3 regions of the Mycobacterium sp. 852002-51613_SCH5001154 genome follow, and region 3 is predicted to be linked to each of the others. Evidence: predicted binding sites of a transcription regulator. Region 3 holds the regulator's gene; each other region holds the start of a gene.
What was found. The regulator LexA, encoded in region 3, represses DNA repair genes until DNA is damaged. The targets are predictions, from matches to a motif close to CGAACANNTGTTCG.
Positions count from the first base shown of each region.

Region 1 (6,341 bases), on a different contig from region 3:
GAGCCAGTCCGCCGGCGCCAACAGGTACGTCGCGTTCTCTTGCGCGATCGGCTTGCCCTCGAACCAACCGGCGTTGATCTCCTGGATGCCTTGCAGCACCTCGACTTGCTTGCCCAGCTCGGAGGCCAGCGGCGCTGCGGTCTGCTGGGTTCTGACCATGGTGGAGGCGTAGATGCCGTCGTAGTCCTTGCGGCCCGCTTGGTGCGCGATCTGTTGGGCCTGCCCCTGCCCCTCGGGCGTCAGGCCGGGGCCCGGCACCGAGGTGTCGATGATCCCGCTGGCGTTGGATTCCGACTGGGCGTGCCGGATGAACGTCACCGTGATGCTGCGCGCCTGGGGCGATCCGCCGCAGGCACCGACGATGAGGACTGCGGTCAGCGCCGCGACCGCCTTCGAGACATTCCGGACCAAGCTGCGCTTCGGCATGTCGATAGCCTGCCCTGCCGACGGCATCGGTGGGAAGGGTTTGCGATGGTTAGGTGGAGAAAATAGAGGCGAAGGAGACTCAGATGGCGATTGACCCGAGTGCCGTCGGCGCGGTGACCGAACCGATGCTGTTCGAATGGACCGACCGGGACACCCTGCTGTACGCGCTCGGCGTCGGCGCCGGCCTCGACGACCTGTCGTTCACCACCGAGAACAGCCACGGCATCGACCAGCAGGTGCTGCCCACCTATGCGGTGATCTGCTGCCCGGCGTTCGGGGCGGCCGGCAAGGTCGGAACGTTCAACTGGGCCATGCTGTTACACGGCTCGCAGGAAATCCGGCTGCACGCGCCGCTGCCACCCACGGGGAAGCTGTCGGTGGTCACCGAGGTCGCCGACATCCAGGACAAGGGCGAGGGCAAGAACGCGATCCTGGTGTTGCGCGGCCGGGGCACGGACCCCGACTCGGAGAAGCTGATCGCCGAGACGCTCACCACCCTGGTGATCCGGGGCGAGGGCGGGTTCGGTGGCATGCCGGGTCAGCGGCCGGTGGCCCCGGAGATCCCCGACCGCGAGCCCGACGCCCGGGTCGCGCTGCCCACCCGGGAGGACCAGGCGCTGATCTACCGGCTCTCGGGTGACCGCAACCCGCTGCACAGCGACCCGTGGTTCGCTCGCGAGATGGCCGGCTTCCCCAAGCCGATCCTGCACGGGCTGTGCAGTTACGGGGTGACGGGTCGCGCGCTGCTCGCCGAGCTGGGTGGCGGGGTCGCAGCCAACATCACCTCGATTGCGGCGCGATTCACCTCGCCGGTGTTTCCCGGCGAGACGCTGACCACGCTGATCTGGCGCACCGAGCCGGGCAAGGCGGTGTTCCGCACCGAGGCGTCCGGCGCCGAGGGCGTCGGGACGCGGGTGGTGCTCGACGACGGTGCGGTGGAGTACGTGCAGGCCTAACGGGACAGCTCGCGCGCCAGCCGGGCGGTGAACTCGCTGGCGCGCGCGGGGCTGTCCAGCGCGAACTCTGCCGCGGTGGCGCGGTCGCCGTCGTCGTCGTGCCGCACCAGGATGGGCACGCCGCCGTCGTGGATCGCGTCGAACGCGTCCTCGTCGGTGATGTCGTCGCCTAGATAGACGGGCGTGAGCGGACCCGACTCCGCCCCGGTCAGGTGGTCGAGCACCCAGCGCAGCGTTTTCCCCTTATCCCAGTCCAGGTCCGGCCGCAGCTCGATGACCTCGCGGCCGGTGGTCACCCGCAGCTCGTCGCGCCGGCCCGCCGCGCGCACCGCGGCCGCCACCTCGCCGACGCGGTCGCGCCCGGCGTTGCGGTAGTGCACCGCGACCCCAAATCGCTTGTGCTCCACCATCACACCCGGGATGGAGCCCAGTCGCTCGCGCAATTCGCCGGCCGCACGCTCCAGCACCGGTATGGCCGCGGCGGCGGCGTCGTTCTGGTGGTGCGTGCCGTCGGGTGCGGTCAGCTCGAATCCGTGGCTGCCGGCATACCAAATGCCTTGCACGCCAACCCGTCTCGACACATCGGCCAGATCGCGGCCGGACAGCACCGCGACCGGGCACTGTTCGGCCAGCTGCCGCAGCGCCTCGGTGGCGCCGTCGACCGGGATGGCCGCATCCGGATCGTTGACGATCTCGGACAGCGTGCCGTCGAAGTCGAAGAACACCGCCGGCCGCCGCGCGGCCAGGTCGTCGAGGGCCGTCAGCGCGTCGGGCAGCTGTGACATCCGGCGGTCCCCGGTGCGCACGGTCACCTCGCGGAGGTCGGCGACGACCGCGTCGGCGCCGGCGTCCCGCAGCGCGCCGCCCTGCCCTCGGTCGACACCGATGACCAGCGCGAATCCGCCGGCGCGCGCCGCCTCGACGCCCGCTTCGTCGGCGGTGACGACCACGCACCGGCCGGGAAGCACCCGCAGCCGGCGGGCCGCTTCCACCGGGTCGTCGGTAAAGATCGCGGTGCCGACCCCGATCCCGCGCAGTTGCCCGTCCAGGGTGGGGTCGAGCGCGTCGAACAGCACCGCGTCATGGCGGCGCGGGTCGATGACGACCGACCCCGACTCTGGCATGACCCAACCTTCTCACGGTGGTCAGCCCGGCCGGGAGCGGGTCAGTGCCGCGCGTGCCCCGGCGCGGGTGGGCGCGCGCCCGGCGCGCGACCGGGAAACGCGCGCGGCGACCGCTTGCGGCGGCGATCGCCGAACAGCAGCACCGAGTCCTGGCTGAGCGCCACGAGCCGCGCCATGCCCAGTTCGATGCCGGCGGCCAACTGCTTGACGTCAAACGTGGCACCGGGCTCGGCGGTGATGCCGAATACGAGTTCGTCGCCGTAGCTCAGCACCGCGACCCCGGTGCTCAACTGGACGTCGGTCGGGGGAATGGGGAGCAAGCGCTCCATGGTCTGGCCCATGAGGCGCAGCCGATGGCGGGGCCCGGGCGCATGGGTCACCAGCGTGACGATGGCGCGCTGCGGCAGCCGCGTCACCAACTGGATGACGCTGTCCCGCAGCACCGTTGGCAAGGAATTGAGCACCCACCCGACGATGCCCCCGGATGGCGGAGGGCCCGTTTCCTTGTCGTTCCACCTGGTCTGCACGGTCCGCAAGCGCTGCACCGGGTCGTCGCCTTCGACCGGCAGATACGGCGAACGGATCGGCGTCGGCACCAGGGCACGCAGCGAGTCCGCCCGCGGCTCCTCGCCGCGCCCGAGCAGCACCATCCGGAAGCCGTCGCTGGTGGCGGCCAGCGCGACGTCGTTGACGGCCACAGCGAACTTGCGGCAGACGCGGTCGACGTCGGCGATCGGGACCCGCACTGTGGCATAACGCCGCCCAGTGGCGACCCGGTCGTGCGCCTGCAGCACGGGCCATACCGCGCCGAGGGCGGCGCCGGTTGCAGTCCAGGACGCCCGCCACAGCACATCGGACCAGCCCTGTCGCCGCACCGGCTGCCGCGGGACCTGTTGGGATGCGGGGTCATTGGCAAAGGTAGCGACATCGGCGTCGTCGCACAGCCTGGTGAGCAGCTGGGCGGGCGAGTCGCCGTCCAGGAGGCGGTGATGCGTTTTCATCAGGATCGCCCACCGGTTGCCCTTGAGGCCCTCGATCACCCAGCATTCCCATGGCGGACGATCCGAGCCCAGGGGGCGCTCGAGGGCGTGCGCGATGGCCCGGGACAGCTCGGCGTCGTCGCCCGGTCGGGGAATCGCCATTCGGCGCACGTGGCGGGCGAGGTCGAATTCCGGGCAGTCGACCCGAATGCGTTCCGCCAGAATACTTTTGAGGCGCTGAAAGTCGGGTGCGCCGCCGTCGACGATGGCCACCGCGCCGGTTGCGAGGCCGGCGTGCTGATCGGGGTCTTGAGCCGTCAGGAACGCCGCATCCAGTGCCCTCACCTGCGCCATGCTCGCCCCCGCGGTCGACTTTTTGCCCTGGTACCAGTGTCTGCCCGGGTTGGTGCCGGGGCTAGGCCCTCGGCGTTAAGACCTTGTTTAGGAGTTGAAGATCGGTTTAACAACGGTTGTCCTGGGTCGGAGGCAATTCGAACAAACATTCGATAGACTGCGGTTGTGGGCTGGTATGGGTTGGTTTAACGGCCCGCCGAGCTGGGCGGAAATGGAGCGGGTGCTCGACGGCAAGCCGCGCCATGCCGGCGTGCCGGTGGTACCCGGGGAGGACGCCCCCCTGTCGCCTAAGCGCGGAACCTACCGACCGCCGGACGACACCCGGGGGGCCCGCTCGTCCGTTCCCTATGCCGAGCTGCACGCGCATTCGGCGTTCAGCTTCCTCGACGGGGCCAGCACGCCGGAGGAGCTGGTCGAGGAGGCCGCCCGGCTGGGGTTGCGTGCGCTGGCGCTGACCGACCACGACGGCCTGTACGGGGCGGTGCGATTCGCCGAAGCGGCCGCCGAACTCGAGCTGCGTACCGTGTTCGGCGCCGAGCTGTCCCTGGGGCCGGGGGCCCGCACCGAGACGCCGGACCCGCCCGGCCCTCACCTGCTGGTGCTGGCCCGCGGCCCGGAGGGCTACCGGCGGCTGTCGCGGCAGCTGGCCGCGGCGCACCTGGCCGGCGGGGAGAAAGGCAAGCCGCGCTACGACTTGGACGCGCTGACCGAGGCCGCCGGCGGGCACTGGCACATCCTGACCGGCTGCCGGAAAGGCCATGTGCGCCAAGCCCTGTCACAAGGTCCGGACGCGGCGGGGCGGGCGCTGGCCGACCTGGTGGACCGGTTCGGTGCGGACCGGGTCAGCATCGAGTTGACCCACCACGGCCACCCGCTCGACGACGAACGCAACGCGGCGCTGGCCGCGCTGGCACCACGCTTCGGCGTCGGCGTCGTCGCCACCACCGGGGCGCATTTCGCGGGGCCGTCGCGGCGGCGGCTGGCCATGGCGATGGGCGCGATCCGGGCGCGGCAGTCCCTGGACGCCGCCGCCGGGTGGCTGGCCCCGCTGGGCGGCTCGCACCTGCGATCCGGCGAGGAGATGGCCCGGCTGTTCGGGCAGCGGCCCGAAGCGGTGACCGCCGCCGCCGAGCTCGGCGAACAGTGCGCGTTCGGGCTGGCGTTGATCGCGCCGCAGCTGCCGCCGTTCGACGTGCCCGCCGGGCACACCGAGGACAGCTGGCTGCGGCAGCTGACCATGGCCGGGGCGCGGGACCGCTACGGACCGGCCGATGCCGCGCCGCGCGCCTACTCCCAGATCGAGCACGAACTGAAAGTTATTGCGCAGCTGACATTTCCGGGTTACTTCCTGGTGGTGCACGACATCGCCCGGTTCTGCCGGGAGAACAACATCCTGTGTCAGGGCAGGGGATCGGCGGCCAATTCCGCGGTCTGTTATGCCTTGGGCGTCACCGCGGTGGATCCGGTGGCCAACGAGCTGTTGTTCGAGCGGTTTCTGTCGCCCGCCCGGGACGGGCCGCCCGACATCGACATGGACATCGAGTCGGACGAGCGCGAAAAGGTCATCCAGTACGTCTACGACAAATACGGCCGCGACTACGCCGCCCAGGTCGCCAACGTCATCACCTACCGGGGCCGGATCGCCGTGCGCGACATGGCCCGCGCCCTCGGCTTCTCGCAGGGGCAGCAGGACGCGTGGAGCAAGCAGATCAGCCACTGGAACGGCCTGGCGGACTCGCCCGACATAGAAGGCATCCCCGAGCAGGTGGTCGATCTGGCGAACCAGATCCGGAACCTGCCGCGGCACATGGGCATTCATTCCGGCGGCATGGTGATCTGCGACCGCCCGATCGCCGACGTGTGCCCGGTGGAGTGGGCGCGCATGGAGAACCGCAGCGTTCTGCAGTGGGACAAAGACGACTGTGCGGCAATCGGTTTGGTGAAGTTCGACCTGCTCGGGCTGGGCATGCTCTCGGCGCTGCACTACGCCATCGACCTGGTGGCAGAGCACAAGGGGATCGAGGTGGACCTGGCCAAACTCGACCTCTCCGAGCCGGCGGTTTACGAGATGCTGGCCCGCGCCGATTCCGTCGGTGTGTTTCAGGTGGAGTCCCGGGCGCAGATGGCCACCCTGCCCCGGCTGCGGCCGCGGATCTTCTACGACCTGGTGGTGGAGGTGGCGCTGATCCGCCCAGGACCCATCCAAGGCGGGTCGGTGCACCCCTACATCCGGCGGCGCAACGGCCTCGACCCGGTCACCTACGACCACCCGTCCATGGAGGCGGCGCTGCGAAAGACGCTGGGGGTGCCGCTGTTTCAGGAGCAGCTGATGCAACTGGCGGTCGACTGCGCCGGCTTTTCCGCCGCCGAGGCCGACCAGCTGCGCCGCGCGATGGGTTCCAAGCGTTCGACCGAACGCATGCGACGGCTGCGCGGCCGGTTCTACGACGGCATGCGCGCGCTGCACGGCGCCCCCGACGATGTCATCGACCGGACCTACG
Region 1 covers NZ_LZII01000052.1:57,499-63,839, reverse strand. Annotated here, with positions in the region: gene A5750_RS13390 (histidine phosphatase family protein) at 1-426, opposite strand, end outside; gene A5750_RS13385 (MaoC family dehydratase) at 510-1,382, shown strand; gene otsB (trehalose-phosphatase) at 1,379-2,506, opposite strand; gene A5750_RS13375 (wax ester/triacylglycerol synthase domain-containing protein) at 2,548-3,840, opposite strand; gene A5750_RS13370 (error-prone DNA polymerase) at 4,016-6,341, shown strand, end outside.
Region 1: A5750_RS13370 (error-prone DNA polymerase) is a predicted target of LexA. The motif match lies at 3,979-3,992, and genes of this name have one in related genera.

Region 2 (6,341 bases), on a different contig from region 3:
AGCTGCTCGGCTTCGCGCGGTTCCAGCTCCAAAATCCCCCCGCCGTAACTGCGGCCGATGACCTCGGCGAAGGCGAACGTCACGCTGTTGTGGAACACCGCGGCCAGCCCGGTCGGGTCGACACCGCCGGCGAGCCGGACCCGGTGCACCGTGTCGGTGCTCGTGGCCGCGGCGGCGTTGACGGTCAGCCGCGGCGCGCGGTGGATCTGGCGCAGCATGAACAGGTCCGGGATCCACAGCGACGGCGTGCTCCACCACGGCTTGCGGATCGAGCACTTGAAGCCGCGATCCACGCCGGCGGCCGCACCGGCAGCGATGTGCGCGAGCACGGCGGGGTCGACGGGCTCGCGCGGCGCGTTGAGCAGCCAGCCGCGGCGCCCGGCGGCGACATCGCTTGCCCGGCAGTCGGTGTCGTAGACCAACCCGGACAACTGCGCGCTGCGCGAGACGAGCGGGACGCAGTGGGGCAGCAGCCCGAGCTCGCGGGCCTGCGCGTCGGTGAGCGTGAAGAAGCTGTTGCGGCCCGTCACGATCCCCACATCCACGGCGGCGACCGACCCGAGCCGGATCAGCATCGTCGACCGCTTGAGGGTTCGCAGCAGTCGGATGGCGGCCGGGTCGAGGAAGTACTGGGTCCACTTCTCGTTCTCGTGCAACAGCGCGGGCGCCCATTCGGCGTCCAGGTCCGCGTGCGCGAGGGCACCGGCGTCGGTGAGGTGGACCGTGCGGATCCGGGCGGGCCCCGGGCCGGCGACCCCGCAGAACAACACCACCTCCTGCAGGACGCCGTCGAACACCAATCGCTCGAACGTCACCAGCGTGATGTCGCTGAACCGGCTCAACAGGAACTCGCGCAGCTGTGCGGCGTAGGTGACCTGGAGTAACTCGGCGGGCAGCACCAGGCCCACCCGGCCGCCGTCGCGCACCAAGATCGAGCTCGCCACCACGAAGGGGACCCAGGCGTTGGTCAACCGGGTGGGCCGCAATCCCTCGCGCCGCATCAGCTCCAGTGCGGGATCGCGCTGCTCGGACGCCCAGTTGCCGAACCGGATGTAGGGCGGGTTACCCGCGACCCCGTCCCAGCCGCCGGGCGCGGCGCTGGCCAGCCACGCGAACAGGTTCGCGACGTCGACGGGCGCGAATTCCCGTGCCTTGGCCGCCTCTTCGGCGACGAGTTCGACGCCGTGGACCCGCCCGCCGAGGGCGGCCAGCTCGCGCAGGATCGCACCGTCACCGCAGGAGGGTTCCAGCACGCGCGGTCCGGCGTCGCGCACCCAGCGGGCCAGGAACCGGGCGACGGGCGCCGGCGTGTAGTAGCCGCCGCGGGCCTTGTCGGCGGACGCCGCCGCCTTGCCCGCGAACGTTTTCATGGGGCCAGTATCACTTGCGGATCAACAAATCCCCGGCGTCCGCCGTGTCACGCGGGCCGGCGGGTTCCTCGGGGTAGCCGATCGCAATGGCGCCCAACGGCTCCCAATCACCCGGCAGGTCGAGCTCGGCGCGCACCAGGTCGGCGGCGAAGATCGTCGAGCCGATCCAGCAGCTGCCCACCCCCCGCACGGCCAACGCGACCAGCAGGGCCTGCACGGCCGCCCCGACCGCGACGGTGAACATGGTGTGCTCGGCGTCGGTGCGGGCCGCGTCGGGATACGTGTGCGCACCGTCGGGAACCAGCATCGGAACGACGACCTCGGGTGCGTCGTAGAGAATCTGGCCGCGCGCCACCCGCCGCTCCACCGAGTCGGCGGGCCGGCCGTCGCCGGCGAGGTCCGACCGCCACTTGTCCTTCATGCGGTCCAGCAGCCGCGTCCGAACGTCGGGGCTCTGCAGCCAGACGAACCGGACCGGCCGGGTGTGGTGCGGGGCCGGCGCGGTGAGCGCCTCGGCGACGGCGGACTCGATCAGCTCGGCCGCGACCGGCTCGGCGCTGAACCGGCGCACCGACCGGCGCAACAGCTGCGCCTGGCGGCGCCCCATGTCGAGCGCCTCGGCGGTGCCCAGCCAGAACAGGTCTTCCTCGCCGGGCCGCAACAGCTGCCGGGCCGTCGAGCCGTCGTCGGCCACCGCCAGGCCGCGCACCACGGCCACCGGCATGGCGGTCAATTTGCCCTTCACCAGATCGGCCGCCGCGGCGACCTCGTCGGCGACCGCGATCTCGGTCACCACCAGCTCGTTGCCGTGGCGGTCGACGGTCCCCGAATAGCCGTGCAGCACAGCCAGACCGGCCGACCCCACCGCCGCGTCGATCTGGCCGTTGCGCCACGCGCGGCCCATCGTGTCGGTGATGACCACGGCGACGTCGACGCCGAGCCGGTCGGCCAGCCCGGCACGCAGGGCCGCGGCGCTGCCGTCCGGGTCGACCGGCAGCAGCGCCAGTTCGTCGCGGCCCACGTTGGATCCGTCCACGCCCGCGGCGGCCTGAATCAGGCCGATGCGGTTCTCGGTGATCAGGGTGCGGCCCTTGCGCGCCAGCACGCGCACCGCCTCGGCCTCGACCAGCTTGCGCCGGAGTTGGTCGCGCTCCTCGGCATCCTGCGGCGCCGGCACCAGCCGGCCCTCGCACTTGGACACCACCTTGCTCGTCACCACCACGACGTCGCCGTCGCGCAGCCAGGGCGCAGCCGCGGCCAGGGCCGCGCTCAGGTCGTCGCCGGGCCGGAATTCGGGCAGCCCGGCGACGGGCAGGATCTCGATCGCCGCGCCGGTGCCGTGTTCGGTCACGGCTTCACGCCCGCGAGGTCGAGCCCGGCGCTCACCATCTCGGCCGTCGCCTTCGGGTCGGTCATCAAAAGCGGCACGGCGGCCACCGCCACACCCTGAATGTCGGCGTGGTCGCCCTCGTGCACCAGCCAGCAATCCAGGATTCCGGTGCCACCGCGCGCCCCGTAGTGCTGGCCGACCGCCTCCGCGGTGGACTCCACCCCGATCACCGACAGGCACGCATCGGCCATGCCGCGCAATGGTTTTCCACCGATGATGGGCGAGTAGCCGACGACCGGGGCGGTCGCCGAGCGCAACGCCGCCCGGATGCCGGGGACGGCCAGGATGGCGCCGACGCTCACCACCGGGTTGGACGGCGCCAGCAGGATGACGTCGGCGTCGGCGATGGCCGCGACAGCATCACCTGTGGCGGTGGCCTTTTCGGCGCCGACGAACGCGAAGCTGTGCGTGGGCACGCCGGCGCGGTAGCGCACCCACCACTCCTGGAAGTGAATCGCCCGCCGGGTGCCGTCGTCCGGATCGGTGATCACCACATGCGTCTCGCAGCGGTCGTCGCTCGCCGGCAGCAGTCGGGCGCCGGGTTGCCAGCGATCGCACAGCGCCGAGGTGATCTGCGAGAGCGGGTAGCCGGCGCCCAGCATCTGGGTGCGCACCAGATGGGTGGCGATATCCCGGTCGCCGAGGCCGAACCAATCCGGCTGCACGCCGTAGCGCGCCAATTCCTCTTTGGCGTGCCAGGTTTCGTCGCGGTGACCCCACCCTCGCTCCGGGTCTACCCCTCCACCTAAGGTGTACATGCAGGTGTCCAGATCCGGGCAGACCCGCAGTCCATGAATCCAGGCGTCGTCGCCGATGTTGACGATTGCATTAAGTTCGTGGTTGCCGGTTCCCGCGTCTGGGTGCTGTTGCGTTTCGAACTGTCCCAGCCCGAGCAACTGTTGAATCCCCAGCAGGAAGCGGGCGCCGCCAACCCCACCGACCAGAACGGTGACCTTCACGTGGACGACAGTACTGCCCGACGACTGTGCGGTGGCGGGGCCGTTACGCGGCCCTTAAGCGTAGTCGCGCGCGGTGTGATCGACACGCCGAATGCGCAAAACAACGGAAACGCCGTAATTCGGTCACGAGATGGTATGGAAATGCGCCGTAATGCTTGACCCGGCAGATTAACCCGTGTCTAATCACAACAGTGTCATTTCCCGGTTGGCCGGCCGGTTCCGGTGTCGCAGACCGAGATTCGATCACTTGTTCGAATTGTCGGTACACATCAGAAAAGTGGGAACCACTCACTCTCCCAATCAAACTGAGGAGGCGGACGACCGTATGTCTTACGAACATCTTCGAGGAGTCATGGCGAGCACGCCGCACACCCCTATTGTCTCAGCGCCGGTCCCAACCGTTCGGCCGCACCTGACCGTGGTTCCTGATGCGCCAGTCGCATTCGAGCCCGAGCCGATGCTGGCGCCCGTCGCTGACCAATGGCAGGACCGGGCGCTTTGCGCCCAAACGGATCCCGAGGCGTTCTTCCCGGAGAAGGGCGGCTCCACCCGCGAGGCGAAGAAGATCTGCCTGGGGTGCGAGGTACGCCACGAGTGCCTGGAGTACGCCCTGGAGCATGACGAGCGCTTCGGTATTTGGGGCGGGCTCTCCGAGCGCGAGCGCCGTCGCCTCAAGCGCGGCATCATCTGACGCCGCGCCACAACGTCATTCGTCGTCGATCGTCGGGTCGATGACCGACGGCTCTACATCGAGGTAGATGGCCACCTGGGCCACCAAGATTTCGTGCAGTAAATCACCAAGTTCGACGGTGTCCTTAGCCCGTCGCTCAATTGGCTTGCGGAACAAGACAATTCGTGCCCGCGTGGCGTTGCCGCGGACGTCGACGCCGGCCGGGATCAATCGCGCCAGCGGGATCGGCCCGTCGGCGATCACCTCGGGCGGCCACTGCACGCTGTCGGGATCCTTGGCCGCGATCCGCGGAATCTCGTCGACCGCCACGTCGAGGTCGGCCAGGCGGGCCTGCCAATTCCGCTCGATGGGTTCGTAGGCCTCCAGCACCGCCATGTCGAATCGCTCGGCCCGGCTGCGCCACCCGGGCACCGTCGGCGGCAGCAGCGGGCCGCGCACATCGCGGCCCCGCCGGGAGGACCGATGGGAAGCGAATCGGCCCTGAGACCGATCCCTGTGCGGGGAGCTGCGCGAATCGCCCACGCGCCGATGGTAACGGTTGCACATCGGGGGTCGGCCGGTTGCGCGTGTCCGGCGCTTCGACGGCGTTTCCGCACGATAGCCTTTCGGCGTGAACGTTCCCCGTCGCTGTTGCCGGCCCGGGTGCCCGCACTACGCCGTGGCGACCCTGACGTTCGTCTACTCGGACTCGACGGCAGTCGTCGGCCCGTTGGCGACCGCGCGGGAACCGCATTCCTGGGACCTGTGCGTCGGCCATGCCGGCCGGATCACCGCGCCCCGCGGGTGGGATCTGGTGCGCCACGCCGGCCCCCTCGTTTCTGAGCCCACCCACCCCGACGAGGACGACCTGGTCGCCCTGGCCGACGCGGTGCGCGAGGGTGGCGATCGCGGCGTGCCGTACGCCGCAACGCCGGTGAACGGTTTCGCCGACCCACACATTCACCACGGCGGGTCGCAGGCCACCGCGCCCAGCAGCAGTGTGCTCGCGCCGCCCGAGCATCGATCCGGCCGGCGCCGCGGGCATCTTCGGGTGTTGCCCGACCCCAGTGACTAGCCGTTCCGGCGTCGCGCGCATTCCCCGCGCACCGCTACGGTCGGTGTTTCCCGGGGGCCGATAGGCTGACGGCCAACAGGCGAAGGAACAAACCCTTTCAACGCGTCAGGAGGCCCCGGCATGTCTCGGCTCGCCGCGACCGTGCACCGCGTCGTCAAGGCTTATGACGTACGCGGGCTGGTCGGCGAAGAGCTGGACGAGCCGCTGGTCACCGCTTTGGGGGCGGCCTTCGCCAAGCTGATGCGCGGCGAGGGTGCCCGGCAGGTGGTGATCGGCCACGACATGCGCGACAGCTCGCCCGCGCTGGCCGCGGCATTCGCATCCGGCGTGACGGGCCAGGGCCTGGACGTGGTGCGGATCGGTTTGTCCTCCACCGACCAGCTGTACTTCGCCTCCGGGTCGCTTGACTGTCCGGGCGCGATGTTCACCGCCAGCCACAACCCGGCGGCCTACAACGGCATCAAGCTGTGCCGCGCGGCAGCCAAGCCGGTCGGCGCCGACAGCGGCCTGCGCATCATCAGCGAGGATGTGATCGCCGGGGTCGAGCGCTATGACGGACCACCAGGAACCGTCACCGATCGCGACGTGCTGGAGGACTACGCGACGTTCCTGCGTTCGCTGGTGAACACCGCGGGGCTACGTCCCTTGCGAGTGGCAGTGGACGCCGGCAACGGCATGGCCGGCCTCACCGCGCCCGCGGTGCTCGGCGCGATCGGCTCAATCACCTTGTTGCCGTTGTACTTCGAGCTTGACGGCTCGTTTCCCAATCACGAGGCCAACCCGCTGCACCCGGCCAACCTGGTCGACCTGCAGGCCTACGTCCGCGACAGCGGGGCCGATATCGGGCTGGCCTTCGACGGGGACGCCGACCGCTGCT
Region 2 covers NZ_LZII01000002.1:61,128-67,468, forward strand. Annotated here, with positions in the region: gene A5750_RS00280 (class I SAM-dependent methyltransferase) at 1-1,370, opposite strand, end outside; gene A5750_RS00285 (coenzyme F420-0:L-glutamate ligase) at 1,381-2,721, opposite strand; gene cofD (2-phospho-L-lactate transferase) at 2,718-3,719, opposite strand; gene A5750_RS00295 (WhiB family transcriptional regulator) at 4,072-4,410, shown strand; gene A5750_RS00300 (metallopeptidase family protein) at 4,426-4,848, opposite strand; gene A5750_RS00305 (DUF3499 domain-containing protein) at 5,021-5,464, shown strand; partial or broken gene manB (phosphomannomutase/phosphoglucomutase) at 5,585-6,341, shown strand, end outside.
Region 2: cofD (2-phospho-L-lactate transferase) is a predicted target of LexA. The motif match lies at 3,960-3,973, and genes of this name have one in related genera.

Region 3 (6,341 bases):
GGTCGTCCCGGTTCGTCATGCCTGGATGGCGCACGCCGCGATGCCCGGCTCCCGCCTGGAAATCTTCCAGGGCTCCGGCCACTTCCCTTTCCACGACGACCCGGCTCGCTTCATCGACGTGGTCGAACGCTTCATCGACACCACCGCGCCCGCCGACTACGACCAGGCCGCCCTGCGCGAGCTGCTCCGCAGCGGCGGCGGCGAGAAGGCCGTCACCGGCCCCGCCCCCACCCGCGTCGCCGTGCTGAACGCCATGGGATCCGACGAGCGCAGCGCTACCTGAACCCCGCGGCCGCGCCACGGGCCGTACAGTCGGGCCATGGGTATCGACGTCACCGTGTTGCGGGTGTTCACCGATCCGGAGGGGAATTTCGGCAATCCGCTCGGTGTCGTGGATGCCGCCCAGGTCGAGCCCGCGGCTCGGCAACGGCTCGCAACTCAATTGGGCTATAGCGAAACGGTTTTCGTCGATCTTCCCGCTGCCGGATCAGCGACGGCGCACGCCACCATTTACACCCCACTGATCCAGATTGCGTTCGCCGGGCACCCGACGGTCGGCGCGGCGTGGTGGCTGCGCGAGAACGGAACGCCGATCAACACGCTGCAGGTGACGGCCGGCATCGTGCAGGTGAGCTATGGGGCGGAAAGCGCGGGCATCAGCGCACGGTCGGACTGGGCTCCCGAGGTCGCCCTGCACGAATTCGGTTCAGCCGAGGACCTTCTCGCCGCCGACCCGGGAGATTTTTCCGACGACACGGCGCACTACCTGTGGGCGTGGACCGACCGGGCCGCAGGATCGGTACGCGCCCGCATGTTTGCCGCCAACCTCGGTGTGCCGGAAGACGAGGCAACCGGCTCGGCGGCGATGCGGATCACCGACTACCTCAGCCGCGACCTACACATCACCCAGGGCAAGGGATCGGTCATCGAGACGACGTGGAACGCCGAGGGCTGGGTGGGGGTGGCCGGGCGCGTCGTCAATGACGGTGTGACGCACCTGAACTGACCCCGGGCCCGGTTCAGCGCTGCCGGCGCAGCACCGCGGCGAGATGGTGCTGCAAGGGCTGCCCGACCGCGCCCATCTGCACCGAATACGACAGCTCGTCGCCATCGATGTGGAAGGAACGGCCAAGCGCGGTCACCTCTTTGGCGGTCGGGGTGAGCCCGACGTCCGTTGTGGACAGCTCGATTTCGATCTGGCCGCCGGCGGCCGAATACGTGCCGACCTCGATTTCGGTGATGCCGCTCGGATGCGCCAGCACCAGCTCGACGTGACCGGGCTGCGGCACGCGAAGGTATCCGGTTTCGGCGTGCAACGGCTTGCCGTCGGGCGCCTTGGTCCTTTGCGCGTAGGCCAGAAACGGCTTTCCGACGTGAGAGAAGACCACTTCTTCGAGGTAGTCGAAGGGCTGGATCGTCGGGTACTCGCCCGCACCCTGGCCAGCCCAGGTTCCCAGGAGTGGTGCCAGTGCCTCGAGATCGGGATGCAAGTCGGTGGGCATGGAACCGAGCCTAGGCCCGGGCGGCTTGGGCCGGGCTGTCAGCTCGGTGTCGTCACTTGGCGGTGTTCGCGCAGCGCCTGGATCTCCCGCTCGAAATCGTCCGCGGACTCAAAGGAGCGGTATACCGACGCGAACCGCAGGTACGCCACTTCGTCGAGGTCGCGCAGCGGGCCGAGGATGGCCAGCCCGACCTCGTGGCTTGCGACCTCCGGGGACCCCGCGGCGCGCACGGTGTCCTCGACCTGCTGAGCCAGCAGGTTCAGCGCGTCGTCGTCCACCTGGCGGCCCTGGCAGGCCCGGCGGACACCGCTGATGACCTTCTCCCTGCTGAAGGGTTCGGTGACGCCGCTGCGCTTGACCACCGCGAGAACCGCGGTCTCGACGGTGGTGAAACGCCGCCCGCACTCCGGGCAGGATCGGCGGCGCCGGATGGCCTGCCCTTCATCGGTTTCCCTCGAGTCGATCACCCGGGAATCGGGATGCCGGCAGAACGGGCAATGCATGGCCGCTCCTTCGCCGTGCCGACAAACACCAGGTACCGCAGCACGAGCGTACCCGTGCGCTCACCTGCGCGGCGAATGCAGCCGGCCCCCGCGAGGGCGGCGGTCAGCCGACCGGGGCGATCAGCGTTTGGCCCGCCACCAGCGTCGGTGAGATCATGTCGTTGAGTTCGCGGATGCGGTCGGCAACCTGGCGCGCCGGCGCGTCGGGCGCCACCCGGTGAGCGACGTCTTGCAGCGACTCCCCCGCCTCGACGCGAACCACGGCCAACCGGTCGGGTACGTGAGCAGCCGAACTTCCGGCGTCGCCGTTGAGCACCTGACCGACGTTCCCGACCAGGCCCAGCCACAGGGTGATCGCTCCGGCCGCCAAAGCCAACCAGACGGTGGTCGCCACCGTGACGGGCCGCTTGCGGTGCGGCGCGGCGGACATCGCGACGCCGGTGCCGGAATAGCGCGTGGGCGCGCCCGCCGGCCTCGACGGACCGGGCCGGCGGGAACCGGCCAGCCCGTCCCGGCCGTAACGAAGCCCGTGGACCGGTCCGTTGACCGGACGCCGGGGGCTGCTGGTACGCGGCGCCAGCGTGTGGATCGTTGTCATCTGCGTTCCTCCGGTCAACTTGATTCGCTCAGCTGTTCGACTGTATCGCTCGTGTGTTCGAAATCCGAACATGTGAGCGAAGCGTGTCGCACGAGTCGAACGCTAGACCACGCCACCGACAAGGCCGCGGTCGCTAGAGCTGACATGCGGCTGAAATACCCGATCTGCCGAAGAGTTACACCTTTGTGATTAACGACTTCGGCGGGCGATCTCGCGGCTGCGCCGGCAGGGCGACACGCTAGTCGAACACATGTTTGATTCTCGGCCGCCGTGGGGTTACATTCAGTGCCATGAGCGACAGCAACGACACTTCATCGGCCGGCGCGGGCGGTCGGCTGCACGCCGTGGATTCAGCGCTGACCGAACGGCAACGCACGATCCTGAACGTCATTCGCGCGTCGGTCACCAGTCGCGGTTACCCGCCGAGCATCCGGGAGATCGGCGACGCCGTCGGTCTGACGTCGACCTCGTCGGTGGCTCATCAACTGCGCACCCTGGAACGCAAGGGATACCTGCGTCGCGACCCGAACCGCCCAAGGGCGGTCGATGTCCGCGGCGCGGACGAAGAGGTGACGGCCCGCACCACCGATGTCGCCGGCTCGGACGCCCTGCCGGAGCCGACGTTCGTTCCGGTCCTCGGGCGCATTGCTGCAGGTGGCCCCATCCTCGCCGAGGAGGCGGTCGAGGACGTCTTCCCGCTGCCGCGCGAGCTGGTCGGCGAGGGCACGCTCTTCCTGCTCAAGGTTGTCGGCGACTCCATGATCGAGGCGGCGATCTGCGACGGCGACTGGGTGGTGGTGCGCCAGCAGAACGTCGCCGACAACGGCGACATCGTCGCTGCCATGCTCGACGGGGAGGCCACCGTGAAGACGTTCAAGCGCGCGGGCGGTCAGGTATGGCTGATGCCGCACAACCCCGCGTTCGACCCCATTCCCGGCAATGACGCGACCGTGCTCGGCAAGGTCGTCACGGTGATCCGCAAGGTCTAGCCCGTCGCGGACTTTTGGTCGGCTCAGTCCGCCTTGACGAAGCCGTTGGCCTGCGCCACTTCTTCGCTGGACAACCAGATTTCGGCGAGCGTGTCGTGGTAGAGCTCGCTGCCCGGTGTGTAGTACAGACCGAAGCGGGCGCTCGCCTTGATCGGGTATCCGTCGGGCACCTGATAGGGATCGTCGAGCGGCAGGTGGATGGTCGGGCGCCCGGCCGGGCCGGCCCCTCCGGCGGTGTCCTCGTCATCCGTGGCCGCGTGCCGCCCGCTGCGCTGCTCGGCAGCGGCCGCGGCCGCGGCCGTCACGACGGCTTCCGGAGCGGCGGCTTCTGGAGTGGGGGCCTCGGCGACGTCCGCCGGGACGTGCGTGACCGCAACATCCGGATAATCGCCCTCGGGGGCGCCGACGTCGGGGCCACCCGCGTCGAATTCGGGGTCCGGGGGCGTCGGCGCCACGGCGACGTCGAGGTATTCGGCCTCCACGTAGTCATCGTCGCCACGGGCGGCGTCCGGGTAGGCGGACTCCCGCTCATCGTCGGCGTACTCGACCTCGGCGTAATCCTCGTCCGCGTAATCCCCCTCGGCGTAATCGGATGCGCCGTAATCGGATTCGACGTACTCGGTCTCCGTTTCGGGGTAGCCGGCCTCCGACAGGACCGCCGGCGAGACCGCGGAGAAGGAGTCGGTGTCCACCGCGTCGGGGTCCTGCTCGAATGAATCCTCATCGGCGCCGCCGCGCCGCCAGCTCACCCGGCCGGCCGCCTCGGGCGCTTCCTGCTCACCCGCGAAATGCTCGGTGCTGACGTCGTCGCGTCCCCACTGCCGCTCGGCGCCGGCGTCGTAACCGGCATCGAGGTCGCGGGGAGGCTCGTAGCCGGCATCCTCGCGAATGGCGCGACGCCGACGCCAACCGACCGCCAGCAATCCGGCCAAGGCGATCAGCACCAGCACCGGGATGGCGGCCAGCAGCCACCACCACTGCCACGTGAACTTCTTGGCGTGGGTGGGCATCGCCGAGTTGCTCGGCTGGGTCTGGCCCGACACCTGCAGGCCGGACAGCAGCGGCGCAAGGTTGGCGGGATCCGTGCTGAACGTGTTCTTCGCCCGGTTCCACGAGATCTTGCCGCCGGCGAACTGCTGCGAGACGACGTCGCCGTCGACCGCCTGGTCACCGACGGGCGCGCCCAGCTTGCCGGTCGGTCCGCGGAGCTTGTCCCATGCCGCTTTCATGGCGCCGCGCACCACGAACGCGCCGCGCTCCGACGTCCAGAAGATCACCGGTTTGTCGGCGCCGGAGAACGCGACCATACGGCTCGACGGGATGCCGCCGTCGGATTCGTTGGCGGTGGGGAAACCCAGGTCGCTGCCGGCGGGTCCGCCGAGCGACTCGTATTTGGCCAGGATGTTGGTCTCGACGGCGTTCGCGCCGGTGGCGGGGCTGAAATAGACCTTGCCGTTGGCGAAGTCCTGGACGATCCCGTCGCCGCCGATCGGATATTGCGCACCCTTCTTCACCCCCAACGGCCCATTGGGCCCGCCGGCCGCGCGCCAGGCCATGTTGATGGCCGCGGTGGGATCGATCGCCACCTGCAGGCCCTTCAACTGGTCGGCCAATGCGGGCGGGTCGGTGGAGAACTGTTTCGTCTGCCTGTTCCACGAGACCTGGCCGCCGCTGAACTTCTGGGCGGACACCTCGCCGTTGTACGTTTCGTCGCCGACCGGGACGCCGAGGACGCCGCCCGAACTGCCCAGCTTGTCCCAGGCGGCGTTGATCGCGCCGCGCACCACGAACGCGCCGTGCTCGGGCGTCCAGAAGATCACCGGCTTGTCGCTGGCGGAGAAGGTGCTCACGCGGCTGTCGGGTCCGGCAAGCCCGGGCACTTCGTTGATGGCGGGAAACCCCAGATCGCTGCCCGCGGGCCCGCCCAGCATCTCGTATTTGTCCAGGATCGGCCCGTAGACGAATTTGGCGCCGGTCGCCGGGGTGAAGAACATCTTGCCGCCGTCGAAGTCCAGCGCGAAACCATCCCCGGCGGGGTACACATCGCCCTTCCGGGCGCCCAAGGGTGAACCGTCGCCCCCGGCCTTCTCCCAGGCCGCCATCATGGCCGCCTCGGCGTCGCCGATGGGAGACGCCGCTGCCGGCGGCGCCAGCAAGGCGGCGGCTATTGCCGTGGCGGTCAAGGTGACCAGCGCGCTCGCGACCAGCCTGCGCATGTGACCTCTCTGCCCGTTCACCAAGCCTCCCAGCCGACGGCCATGCCCCTGTCAGCGACTAGGCCCGTGCCTGCACAGCCGGCAGGCGGGCCGTAGTCCGACCGCGGGGAAACAACCCCGTTCCGATCCGCATTACCACCGGGCGCGCATAACTTTGCTCCCGCGGACGAAAAATGCGAAGTCAAATCACGAATATTACAAAAACGGATACCACGCCGATGTCGAAATGATGCAGAGCCACGCTCAAATCGCGACCGACAGCAGCATCGGTCGCGCGACGCATGGGTATCCGAACCCGACGCCCGCCTGCGCAATAGCGCACGGCCGCCGTCGCGCGTTGCGATTCCGCGCCCGCGGGAGTTGCCGGACCTACCGGGGTCGTCAGCGGCGTCGCGCTTTTCGGCTCGACGATGCGCCATTACGCGGGCGACGTACCCCGAACACATGTGCCGACGGTACGTGAAGCCATTAACTCTTCAACGATCTACCCGAAAAATCGCCTCGCGCGCCGGGCATTGATGAGGTTTGCCGTC
Region 3 covers NZ_LZII01000037.1:122,679-129,019, forward strand. Annotated here, with positions in the region: gene A5750_RS09700 (alpha/beta fold hydrolase) at 1-283, shown strand, start outside; gene A5750_RS09705 (PhzF family phenazine biosynthesis protein) at 320-1,006, shown strand; gene A5750_RS09710 (peroxynitrite isomerase) at 1,020-1,502, opposite strand; gene nrdR (transcriptional regulator NrdR) at 1,541-2,005, opposite strand; gene A5750_RS09720 (LysM peptidoglycan-binding domain-containing protein) at 2,109-2,603, opposite strand; gene lexA (transcriptional repressor LexA) at 2,894-3,592, shown strand; gene A5750_RS09730 (LGFP repeat-containing protein) at 3,616-5,808, opposite strand.